Regions from separate parts of the Shewanella sp. SM95 genome, predicted to be linked through region 1. Evidence: predicted binding sites of a transcription regulator. Region 1 holds the regulator's gene; each other region holds the start of a gene.

Region 1 (4,255 bases):
TACTGCCTTTGAGTTGCTCAAGCAAACTGCCAATCAATGGCAAGGGAAGGTTATCGACACAATAATAGCCGAGATCTTCGAGTACCCTAAGGGCGACAGATTTGCCTGAGCCTGAGCGGCCCGACACTATGACCAGTTTCATCCAGTGATTACCTGATAGAGTTCCGTTTCATCATGCGTCTTGCGTAATTGCTTTAATATTTGCTTGTCGCTCAGCTTTTCGGCCATGCAAGACAAGGTACTTAAGTGCTGCTGACATTGGTCTGCAGGCACCAGTAGTGCAAATAAAATATCAACAGGTTGCTTATCGATAGCATCAAATGCTATCGGCTCTTCACACTTAATTAGTATGGCAATGGGCTGATCTATATCGGCTAGTCGACCATGTGGAATGGCGATGCCGTTACCTATACCTGTGCTCCCCATCTTTTCGCGCGCCACTAGGCTTTCGAATATCTCTTGAGATGAGAGGGTCGGGTACTGGGCAGCGACTAAGTCGCTGATGAGTTCCAGTACCTTTTTCTTGCTGCCCGGAGTGGCGCAGGTAGTGCACTCCGGCCGCAGTATGGTACAAAGTTCCATTATTAGTGTTTTGTTAACTTCTCTTTGTGTTTAATAACCTGACGGTCAAGCTTGTCAATCAGGGCGTCTATAGCGGCATACATGTCAGCATGCTCTGAAGTAGCAAAAACTTCACCACCTATGAGGTTTATTCTCGCTTCGGCAATCTGTTGCATTTTCTCAACATTGAGCACAACGTGCACATTATTGATCTGTTCGAAATGGCGTTCAAGTTTTGAAAACTTTTCTTCTACATATGCACGTAACGATTCGGTAATTTCGATATGGTGCCCACTTAGGTTTATTTGCATAGAAACGTCCTCCGATATCCACTGTAGGTTATAAACTTTTACGCTGATTAGAAGGTGGAATAAGCATAGCCTCTCGGTACTTCGCAATGGTTCTGCGGGCTACGTTGATCCCTTGTTCTGCCAGAAGTTGTGCCATCTTACTATCGCTTAATGGTTTTTTCTGGTTTTCCGCTGCAACCAGTTTCTTGATAAAGGCTCTGATTGCTGTGGATGAGCACTCACCACCATCGTCAGTACCGACGTGGCTAGAGAAGAAGTATTTTAGTTCAAAAAGTCCCTTAGGGGTATGCATGTATTTTTGAGTTGTGACCCGTGAGATGGTGGACTCATGCATTTCTACCGCTTCGGCAATATCGTTAAGCACCATAGGCTTCATGGCTTCTTCACCGTACTCAAAGAAACCTTGCTGATATTGCACTATGCAATTAGCAACTTTAAGCAAAGTATCGTTACGGCTTTCTAGGCTCTTAATAAACCATTTAGCCTCTTGCAGATGGCCGCGAATAAATTGGCTATCGGCTTGGTTTTTGGTACTGCGTGCCATAGAAGCATAATGTTGATTTACATTGATTTTGGGCATGCAGTCAGGATTAAGCTCAACGACCCAGCGGCCATTTTTCTTCGACACAGACACATCTGGGATAACGTATTCGTCATTATTGGGCGTGATCAACAAACCTGGGCGAGGATTGAGGGTTTGGATAAGTGCTATACCATCCCTTAATTCATCTTCTTTTAATTTAGTCTTACGCATCAATAATCTAAAATCACGGGCGGCGATCAGATCTAAATGATCTTTGATCAGCATGCGGGCGTTTTCTAGGTTGGGAGTATCAGCGGCGAAATGCGACAGTTGGATCAGCAGGCATTCACTTAAATCGCGTGCGGCAACGCCTATGGGATCAAAATGCTGAATGCGCTTGAGTACGGCTTCGACTTCGTCAAGCTCAACTTCAGGATTGCCCATGGCTTCGAGAATTTCTTCAGTGCTTTGGGTGAGATAGCCCTGATCGTCGATGGCATCAATAATGGCGGTGGCAATGGCTAAATCGGTTTCAGAAAACGGCGTGAGGTTTTTTTGCCATTCTAAGTGTTCGTACAAACCTTCACTGGTCTCGCCTTGGAAGGGCATATCGTCTTCACGACTGCCGCCGGGGCCTGAGTTTGGGGAGGCGGTAAACACTTCATCCCATGTGGTGTCCATGGGGAGCTCATCGGGCATGGATTCTTTGGTTAGCGACTCTGCCGTGTCTATGGTGGAGCTGTCTTTTTCTGGTGGCAGAGTGCTAGATTCACTGAAATCCGTATCGGATAGCGTTTGGTTTACAGGGGGTTTAGTGGCGTCGAATTGATCCTCTTCCAGCTCGAGAAGGGGATTAGAATCTAATGCTTGCTGGATCTCTTGCTGCAGTTCTAATGACGACAGTTGCAACAGACGTATGGCCTGTTGTAATTGTGGCGTCATGGTTAACTGTTGACCCAGTTTGAGCTGGAGTGACGCTTTCATGTTACCGCTGATCCCTACGTTATTATTGTTGGAGGAGGTCGCTTATTATCATTTTGAGTGAAGCCTAATGGCGGTATAAATTGTCTCCATAGGCTTCGCTCGATTAACTATAGCCTGAATTGTTCACCTAAGTACACAGCCCTAACTTGCTGATTGTCTAAGATCTCTGCTGGAGTTCCTTCGGCAATCAGGTTTCCGTGACTCACAATATAAGCATGTTCACATACATCTAATGTCTCGCGGACATTATGGTCTGTGATCAGTACGCCAAGGCCGCGACTTTTGAGTTGTTCGATAATCTTCTTGATGTCGATAACCGAAATAGGATCGACGCCGGCAAACGGTTCATCGAGCAAAATGAACTTAGGATTAGCGGCTAAAGCCCGCGCAATTTCGACGCGACGACGTTCGCCACCCGACAATGACATGCCTTGGCTGTCACGGATGTGGGTGATATGAAACTCTTCGAGCAGATGTTCTAGTTCTTCTTCTCGTTCTTCGTTTTTAAGTTCTTTACGAGTTTGCAGTACGGCCATGATGTTGTCATGAACAGTTAGCTTACGAAAGATACTGGCTTCCTGCGGTAAGTAACCTATGCCTTTGCGGGCACGCAGATGCATAGGATCTGCGGTTAAATCATCATCGTCGATAAAGATATGCCCCTTATCGCTCTTCACTAGCCCGACAACCATGTAAAAGGTCGTGGTTTTACCGGCACCGTTTGGACCGAGTAGGCCAACGACTTGACCGGTTTTTACCGTCAGACTGACGTCTTTAACCACTTGGCGACTCTTGTAACTTTTTGCCAGATTTTGTGCTCTTAAGGTGATTTGGGTCATTTAGAGTCCTGCTTTTTTACAGGTTTATCCGCCGGAGCGTCTGATTTAGCATCATCTTGATAGTTTTCAGGCTGAATAATAGTGATCACGCGATCGTCACCACTGCCAGTACTCTCGGCCATCAATTTCTGTTGAATCATGTTATAGCGGATTAAATTGCCTGTAACTTGGCTACCTGCTTGATCTAATGACGCCATACCTTTCAGTGTTAAGGTGCGGCTTGCCATATCGTAACGAATTTCTTTCGCGCTTGCCGATGCTGGGCGACCATCGTCTAATATTTGGCTATACGTAGCAGGGTTGCCTGTGGCGACCAAAGTTTTGCTATTTTCACCTTCAGCGGAAAATGCACGCAGTTCATTTGCTTGGATTTTTATTGAGCCTTGGGTAACTTCAACTGGACCAAAGAAGATGATCTGGTTGTTTTTGATATCCGCAGTTTGGCTCACAGCTTTAATTTTGACTTCTTGCTTTAAGTCGCCCACTTTCGCGAAAGCACTCATGCTCATAATTAGCATTAGGCTGGCAAGTAATACGTTATTTTGCTTCATATGTTCCTACTACCTGACTGGTCAATTGCACTTCTTGCGCGTTGAGGTCGGCATAAAGGCCTTGGCCTTGAATATTAAAATCTTTCCCTGTGACGTAAATGGTACGGTCAGAGGTCATTATCATAGTGTTGAGATCGAGTTCCAGATAACTGGTGGACAAGGTCTGAATCGGTTCTTCTGGGCTAATGGCATCGATAATAACATTATTTTCTAATACAACCTTGCCAGTTTCCTTGTTTAGCTTGCCCTGATCAGCCCTGAGCTGCCATTGTGCTTTACCTTGGTCTGGATAAACAAGATAAACAGGTTGAGTAAAGAAAGTTTGATTCGTTGAATCATAATGTTCCATGTGTTTCGCCGTCACACGGCTATTCACTAGTCCTTGCTCATTGAACTCAACACTGCGCAGATCTTCAACGATGAAATCTGGGGTATTTTGATCTTTAACTCTGTTATCGGAATCACCGCTGTGTTTGTTCTGGACCT
Region 2 (4,255 bases), on a different contig from region 1:
GCTTGCCAAAGTCGTGGACATGAAGCGGTCGTGATCAATACGCTGAATTGCTACATGAATATTAATTCTATTAAACCTAGCATTCATTATGAAGGTACTGAATTAGTTGGGTTTGATGCCATCATTCCGCGTATTCATGCTAGCGTGACTTTTTATGGTTGTGCCGTTGTACGTCAGTTTGAAATGATGGGCGTATATGCCGCGAATGATTCAATCTCCATTGCGCGTTCGCGGGACAAATTGCGGGCACTGCAACTACTTTCCCGCAAAGGGATTGGCATGCCAGTGACGGGTTTTGCCAATAAGCCAAATGATATCCCAGATCTCATCAATATGGTGGGCGGCGCTCCGTTAGTCATTAAATTACTCGAAGGCACTCAAGGGATTGGTGTCGTACTCGCTGAAACTAAAACGGCTGCTGAGAGCGTGATTGAAGCATTCTTGGGGCTCAAAGCGAATATCTTAGTACAGGAATACATTAAAGAATCCAATGGTAGTGATATTCGTTGTTTTGTTGTCGGTGACAAGGTGGTTGCTTCGATGAAGCGTCAAGGTCCCGAGGGCGATTTCCGCTCTAATCTGCATTTAGGTGGTTGTGGTGAGGTGGTAAAAATCACCTCTGTTGAGCGTAAAATGGCTATTGCCGCTGTGAAGGCGATGGGATTGGTTGTCGCGGGAGTAGATATTTTACGTTCTAACCGTGGCCCACTGATCCTTGAGGTTAATTCGGCGCCAGGCATTGAAGGGATTGAGCAAACAACAGGGATTTCAGTGACTGAGCCCATTGTTGAGTATATCGAGAAAATGGTTGCGGCCCGTAAAACAAACCGGTCAATTATTGCCTAATTGGTGATAGTGATAAAATGACGCCACTTTTTAAGGTGGCGTTTTTTAGGTTTAGAGCTTATAGATCAAAACTGTAGGAATATCCGAGTACTAGTTTGGCATCATCATCGGTGAGATCGGTATCTGAGACCATAAATGACACTGTGCCTATGCTGGTATCTGCGCTGAGAGTCACGTTATAGTCGGCATAATTATCTTCGCCAAACCAAGATTGGACGACATCACCGTTTGAGTAACCATAGTGCACTGATAAACTCAGCTTTTCAGTGAGAGGAACGGATACCGTCGCGGCAAGATAACTGAGATCTTTATTATCTAAAGGATCGGCGGCCAGATCGTCACCGGCATTGATGACTTGGGAGTAAGCAAGTTCGAGCCATTTCCACGTGACAGCAGCATGGAGCTCACCAAAATCAATACTGCCCGGCGCGTCTGGATAGGCGTAGTAGAGATAGCCAAAGTCGTAGCTGATGTCTTCGGTAATACTGCCGCCATAACCCGCATATAGATCAAGCTCGTAGCTAGTATCATCACCAAAATCCACATTCGATGCCCAAGTTCCCGCATAAAATCCAGAATCGTGGCTGTAGTCAAGGCCACCTTGGATTGCGACCGCATCTTTAGTTTGGGCCGCACCGCGCCATAGATAATTAGAGGTACCGCCAATGTTGCCTGATACGGCTGCAAAGGCGTTGCCTGCCAGTAACATTCCCGTCGATAAGGCCAAAACGCTGTACAGTGATTTCTTCATGCTCATCCCCTCGATTGACTTATTTATCGATTCACCATTGGCACACTCAAAGTCAGCTGTGTTCATTAGTGCATCTTGGTTTTTTCTAAGGAAGGATTTGCTAATCACATGCCACTATTACAATGCCATGTAAAACAAGGTATTAGAATTCACAATGTTAATGAAATGTTTTTATTTGCCAGTTTGTGGGGCAGAGGCGCACTTTTGTTGTGCAAAAAATATTCAGTGCTTCACTGGAATTGGGCAAAAAAAACGCCTCACAATGGAGGCGTTGTATTGAATTTTATAACTTAGTTTACGCTGTCACGTAGGGTTTTACCCGCTTTAAACTTAGGCACTGTCGCTTCAGCAATTTGAATTTCTTTACCCGTTTGTGGGTTACGGCCAGTGCGAGCGGCACGAGTCGCTGTTTCAAAAGAACCGAAACCTACGATGGAGATTTTGTCACCATTTTTCATTGATTCGGTAATAGCTGCTTCAAAAGACTTCAATGCGCGTGCTGCTTCTACTTTCGTTAGATCGGCATTTTCTGCAATTTTGGCGATTAGTTCAGTTTTGTTCATTTTTATTGTCTCTTCTTTCCGTAGATTTATTTGAAATAAGCGTGCCTAACATGCCATAAGGTTTAGCACTTGGAAAGCCTTTTGCGTCTAGCGTGCAGCAGGATGTTCAGTAAAGCGCAGAATATTTACTCAGTTCGTGACTTAAGTTTTATTCTGGTTTTATTCTTCTAACAGTTGATAGAGTAATTTTTTAACAAGTTTGGGTTCAAAGGGTTTGTCACATAAGGCATTTACACCCGCTTGGGACACATTGCTGAGGTGGGTATCGTTGGCTTCGGAAGACACCATCAAGATGGGAATGTGCGATTGTTGGCTTTCATTGCGGATAAATTGTGTCAAAGCTAGCCCATCTACACTCGGCATATTGTAATCAGTGATCACTAAGTCGAACATATTGTGTTTCATTAACGCTATGGCTTGCGCGCCATCCTCGGCCTCGGTAATTAGCTTCATCCCTAAGTTACCAATCGTACGTTTAATGACGTTTCTTGCCATACGGCTATCATCGACCACTAATACACGTACATCTTGTACATCGAAATTACTCAGGTCGAGTTCATCGTGGCTGAGTAAATCAATCGTGGCATTCAATGCTGTACCTAAATGGTCGGCACTGAAGGGTTTAGGTAGAATCGCTACTACACCCGATTGGCGGAATATTTCAAGTTGCTCACGGCGGCACTCACTCGAGACCAGCATAAATTGGATATCTTTGCAGTCAGCGTTGGCCCTTAAGTAGCCCAAGAGATCGATGGCAGTGCCATCATCGAAATGCATGGCGCTCGCAATAAGGTCAGGTTTATGGCGAGCAATAATATCTTTAGCCGCTTCTATGTTTTCTGCGGTTTGAATGCTGAGAATGCCTTCTTGTTGTAAGCGCTGAATAATAATTCGACGCTGTGTCTCTGAAGGTTCTACTAAAAGAATGGAAAGTTCGCTGGGCGATAAATGGCTCATAGTCTACTTCAAGTTAAGAGTCGTAAGTATTTTACTGGGTCGCTAAGCTACGCTATTGATAACAGCTTAGCAACAAAGTCCATTACTGAGTTTGGCGGGTCAAATAGTGTCTCGTGACCTTAGAAAATGCGATCCAATACTGCACGAGTAAAATAACAATAATGCTCACTGTGAGTGGCAACATAGGAATGTTGTGGCCAGAAACAACCACTTTTACATCCTCAGGGGTAATGCGATAGGCAATAATTGCTGTAATCCCCAGTGCCGAGAATCCTAAGGTTTGCATGCCAATATAAATTTTCAACACTAAGCTAGACCACGGCGCGCGTATGAGTATGCCAACGAGCACGGGGAGGACACCTAGGGTGAATACATCAAGGGATTGAGTCATCACAGTACGCCAAAGTGCAGCAATGCTGAAGAGGCAATATAACGTGATCAGTAGTATAAGACGTTTAGGCATAAATGTATGTGTAGACAGGTAGCGTAGAAGATGAGCAAGTGTAGGAAATGCCCTAATCCGAGTCCAGTATAACCGTAATATCGTGTAGAATATGCCTTTTTGCTAGAGGCTCTAATAGGTGACGTTTATGACAGAAGTTGAGTTTTGGGGGTTAGTCACGCGAACGGAAGCTGCGCAATCACAGGAGTCTTTGACTCAAGCACTGAAGCAGAAACTTGCCGAATTGAGTAATGAAGAGTTAAAAGCTTTCGATAAAATCTTTGGTCAGCAGATGCGCCGTAGTTATTTGTGGTCTGTTTGGGGGGCGGCTTACATTATTACGGGCTGTGATTCTGAATATGCTTTTGCCGAGTTTAGGTGTTTTTTGATTTCACTTGGTAAAGAAATTTTCGAAGGTGTGGTTAATCAGCCTGACACCCTAGCACGTTTAGTCGCTTGGCCAGAGCGAGATGCCTATGCTTACCCTTTTGTAGATGAATACGACCTTATCGCAGGGCAATTATACGAAGATAGAACTGGTGAGGAACTGCCCTTTATGCCATCGGGCAAGGCGACGCCCGTGGGGAAAAAATTTAGCACTAAGCCCAAGGATTTAAAGCGGCAATACCCTGAGCTGAGTGCCCGTTTTCCATTTTAGTCTTGGCAATACCTTATGAGCGTAAGCAAGCGTTGGTA
Region 3 (4,255 bases), on a different contig from region 1:
TGACATGAAGAAACTTCCTTTTGAGCTTCCATTTGAGTTAGATACGCTGCAGCAACTCATTGATACTCATCATCTTAAGTTAGATTATCAGATCCTTGCCGACATTCCATTCCGCCAAGAGCATTTCCCCCTTTACAGTGTTGAGTTAGGTGGTACAGATACGCCTTGTCCGACAGTACTCTTTGTGGGGGGCGTGCATGGGGTTGAGCGTATTGGATCTCAAGTTATTTTGGCATTGTTAAACAGTTTATTGCAGCGGCTTGTTTGGGATAAACACCTACAACAGATGCTAACGGGCCTGCGGTTAGCTTTTGTACCTGTAGTGAATCCTGTTGGGTTATTCATGGGAACGCGGGGCAATGGTAATCAAGTGGATTTGATGCGTAACGCTCCGATAGAATCCCGTGAAAAAGTGTCCTTTATGGTGGGAGGACAGCGTATATCGTCACGGCTGCCCTGGTATCGCGGTATTGGGGGAATGGAGCTGGAAACTGCGGGCTTAGTTGCCTATGTACAACAACTGTTGAGTCGCAGCACAAGTTTGATTTCGCTCGATGCCCACTCGGGATTTGGCTTGAGTGATCATATCTGGTTCCCCTACGCCCATACCCGTACCGCCTTCGAAAATGCCAATTATATTTTTCATCTAAAACAATTATTTGAACAGAGTTATCCCCATCACGGCCATTATCGGTTGGCGCCGCAGAGCCAGTTTTATAGCACTCATGGTGATATTTGGGATTATCTCTATCGCCAGCACCAAGTGGCAGATCCTTCTGCTCAGGTGCCATTTTTACCTTTGACATTAGAGATGGGATCTTGGGCATGGATAAAGAAGAATCCTAGACAAATATTTAATTTTGCTGGCTTTTTTAATCCACAAAAAACACATCGTCACCACAGGATTTTACGCAGGCATACAGTACTCATGCAATTTATGATGGAAGCGGCCTATGCCCAATCGTTAGAGCAGTTAACACCTGAACGTTTGACTGAGCTGACAGAGTGCGCACGGCATTATTGGTATCGGGAGTCTCAGTCATGACCACTTGGGTGTTATTAAGGGGATTAATGCGTGATCAGCGCCATTGGAATGGTTTCGATCAGCGTCTGCGACAAAAGGGATTGCGAGTGCTGACACCGGATCTTCCGGGCAATGGGACGCTATCCCACGAATTAAGTCCGCTTAAGATTGCCGATTATGCCCATGCCGTGTGGCAGCAATTGGATGAGCAGGTACAGGAAGGGGAGACTATTTATCTCCTCGGCTTGTCTATGGGCGGTATGTTGGCGTTGGAAATGGCATGCCAGCGACCTTGGCAGATAAGGCATGCCTTTGTATTAAACAGCAGTGCGGCGAATTTATCGTCTTGGTATCAAAGATTTAACCCGCTGAATGCATTGAAGGCTTTTTTCATGCGGGCTCGGGGTGACGCTTTACATCCAATCGAGTCGACTATAGTGCGTTTAACCAGTTTTCGTCATCGGCGAGACCGAGATTTAATTGTCAAGTGGAGTGAGTTTCGCCGCGATACCACATCAAGTAGACGCAATGTATGGCGACAACTTTGGGCGGCTTTTCAATACCAATGTCCATTGACAGTGGAAGTACCGATAACTGTGCTCTGCGGTGACCGTGATGCGCTGGTGAGTATGGCATCGAGTAAGGCGTTAGCACGGCATTTTTACACCGATTTGATTGTACTCGCGTATTGTGGTCACGATGCCGCTATAGATGCACCCGCAAAACTGGCGCATTATCTGTTGGACATTGTGGGGGCGACTAAGCTGCAAGTGCAGTTTTCTGTGGATAGTGAGCCTGCCAATACTCAATATGATTGCAACGATTTATTGGAGGAAGAAATAGCCTTAAACGAAGCGATATTTGCTGTATGGGATGACAAAGCGCTATCCACTCTTGAAACCAAATAATCGAGAGTGAATAGCGCAGTTAACACATTGTCTTATTAAGCTTTAGCCACTACGGTTTGGCCTATCGGTGTGAGGCTGAGTAAAGCTAACTTAAGATGCTGTATCCCAAAGGGAATACCGATAATCGTCACAAAACAAGCTAAGGCGTGGACCAAATGCCCTATGGCTAACCAGATCCCAAACAGTAAGAACCAAATGATATTTCCTACCATGCCTAATGCACCTGTGCCCAAGTCTTCACGTCCAGTTAAGTGGCGACGGTTCATTTGTTCTTGGCCGAAGGGCCAAAAGGTCATTTCGCCGATAACAAAACAGGCGCGGCCGAAGGGAATACCAATGATACTGATAAAACACAGGATACCTGCAAGCCACCAAGCGAGTCCCATTACAAATCCGCCGAGTACAAACCAAGCTATGTTGAATATTAAGCGTAATACAGCCATTGAAAACTCCTTATGTTTACCCTGTTAGCCTTTATCGTTAGCTTCGATAAATTGAATATATGTCAATGTCTAAGCGATAACTATGCCAACTATTTAAATTATTCATAATCAATGGGTTAATTATATGTATTCGAGATTCATGTGTCATTTTCACTAGTTTTTCGCCAAATTGATAATTTCTTAAGGGCGTAACAGGAAGGGCGGAGTTACACTAGCCTTCCCTTAACTGGTTTAAAAACCAGATAATTTAATTGTTTGAGTCGCTTGATGTTTGCAAATTCCCCTGTCGAACCCTTTGCCTTTGCTGGCAGAGACATTTTCCTAAAACGTGATGATTTACTGCATCCGGCGTTTAGTGGCAATAAAGCACGCAAATTCGGCTATTTTTTAGATCATGAGTTTGCTGGCATCAGCAAGGTGATAGGTCATGGCTCGCCATTAGCTAACTCACTGTATTCATTGTCAACATTAGCGAATATGAAAGGCTGGCAATGTGATTTTTATGTAGATCATATTGCCAGTCAAGTGGTTAAACATCCTACGGGCAATTACGCTGCCGCTTTAGCGAATGGCGCTAATATTATCGATTTAAGTGTGTTAATAGCACAAAAGCAGGCGTGCACTCCGTCGCAATCTGAACCTCACGTTTTGTCAAATCTTAATGCTAGGCCTGACCCTACAGCGCAAGTGGGCGATGTGCGACTGAGTTGCCAAGATTATATCGAGGCTCAAGTACTCGTGAATGAGCCGACGGCGCTTTTTATCCCTGAGGGGGGTCGTTGTGCTTACGCTGAATACGGGGTAAATAGATTGGCGCAAGAGATAGTACAGTTTGCGAAGGCGAATGGATTGATTGATTTAACGGTGTTTTTACCTTCGGGGACGGGAACGACAGCATTATTTTTAAATCAGTATTTTATCCGTCAGCAAACGGATATTCGCGTCATGACTTGTGCCGTTGTCGGTGGCGATGATTATTTGCGCTTGCAATTTTCGTTGCTTAATACCAATACCAGTGAGCATCCACAGATTGTTAATGTCGGCAAGAAATATCATTTTGGTAAACTTTATCCGGAATTTTATGCCATGTGGCAGCGGGTCTGCGCCTCAGGCGTGCAGTTTGAATTACTCTACGATCCCTTAGGTTTTATTGTGCTTGAGGAATATTTACAAGGCGGAGGATCTCGTCCTGTGATGTATATCCACCAAGGTGGCTTACTCGGGAACGAGACCATGTTGCCACGTTATCAGCGTAAATTTGGGCAAAGTGGCTCATCCTGTGCCTCTGATCATTGACTTAGTGACGCTAAGACATAATATGTTTGAAGCTATGTAATGCTAAATTAAGCTGATGATTTGGAACGATGGGGAATATCAATGACTGAAGCGGAATATCTCGCCAATTACGATCCTAAGGTTTTTAAGGCTCAGCTACTGACAGTGGATGCCGTATTGTTTACCTATCACGATCAGCAACTTAAAGTACTCTTAGTACAACGCTCAAATCATCCATTTTTAGGTTTATGGGGATTACCTGGTGGGTTTATCGATGAAAATTGCGATCAATCCCTTGAGCAAACTGTATTACGTAAACTGCATGAGAAAACCGCGGTAGTGCCACCTTATATTGAGCAGCTATGCACTGTGGGTAATCGTAGTCGTGATGTAAGAGGCTGGTCTGTGACTGTGTGTTATACCGCCTTGATGAGTTATCAAGCTTGCCAAATTCAGATTGATTCAGTGAGTGATGTTAAGTGGTGGCCATTAGCAGATGTGTTGCAGATGCCCTTGGCGTTTGATCATCTGCAGTTAATTGAGCAAGCGCGGGAACGCTTAACACAAAAAGCCTTATATTCTTTAGTGCCAGGATTTGCACTGTC

The links. Region 1 encodes sigma-54, which starts transcription at its own class of promoters, with help from an activator protein. Its sites were predicted from a motif close to GTTGGCACGNNNNTNGNNT; they were not measured.
Region 2: a site for sigma-54 is predicted at 1,695-1,713, ahead of L5M29_RS11385 (TorF family putative porin). Genes of this name have one in related genera too.
Region 3: a site for sigma-54 is predicted at 2,447-2,465, ahead of L5M29_RS13035 (YccF domain-containing protein). Genes of this name have one in related genera too.

The regions. Positions count from the first base shown of each region.
Region 1 is NZ_JAKKSE010000018.1:66,416-70,670, reverse strand. It holds gene rapZ (RNase adapter RapZ) at 1-142, opposite strand, end outside; gene ptsN (PTS IIA-like nitrogen regulatory protein PtsN) at 139-582, opposite strand; gene hpf (ribosome hibernation promoting factor) at 585-872, opposite strand; gene L5M29_RS17700 (RNA polymerase factor sigma-54) at 901-2,379, opposite strand; gene lptB (LPS export ABC transporter ATP-binding protein) at 2,487-3,218, opposite strand; gene lptA (lipopolysaccharide transport periplasmic protein LptA) at 3,215-3,769, opposite strand; gene lptC (LPS export ABC transporter periplasmic protein LptC) at 3,756-4,255, opposite strand, start outside.
Region 2 is NZ_JAKKSE010000008.1:168,816-173,070, reverse strand. It holds gene rimK (30S ribosomal protein S6--L-glutamate ligase) at 1-846, shown strand, start outside; gene L5M29_RS11385 (TorF family putative porin) at 905-1,597, opposite strand; gene L5M29_RS11380 (HU family DNA-binding protein) at 1,888-2,160, opposite strand; gene L5M29_RS11375 (response regulator) at 2,320-3,117, opposite strand; gene L5M29_RS11370 (hypothetical protein) at 3,200-3,580, opposite strand; gene L5M29_RS11365 (DUF4240 domain-containing protein) at 3,708-4,217, shown strand; gene L5M29_RS11360 (hypothetical protein) at 4,231-4,255, opposite strand, start outside.
Region 3 is NZ_JAKKSE010000011.1:34,737-38,991, forward strand. It holds gene L5M29_RS13025 (M14 family metallopeptidase) at 5-1,045, shown strand; gene L5M29_RS13030 (alpha/beta fold hydrolase) at 1,042-1,932, shown strand; gene L5M29_RS13035 (YccF domain-containing protein) at 1,968-2,375, opposite strand; gene L5M29_RS13040 (pyridoxal-phosphate dependent enzyme) at 2,643-3,671, shown strand; gene L5M29_RS13045 (NrtR DNA-binding winged helix domain-containing protein) at 3,753-4,255, shown strand, end outside.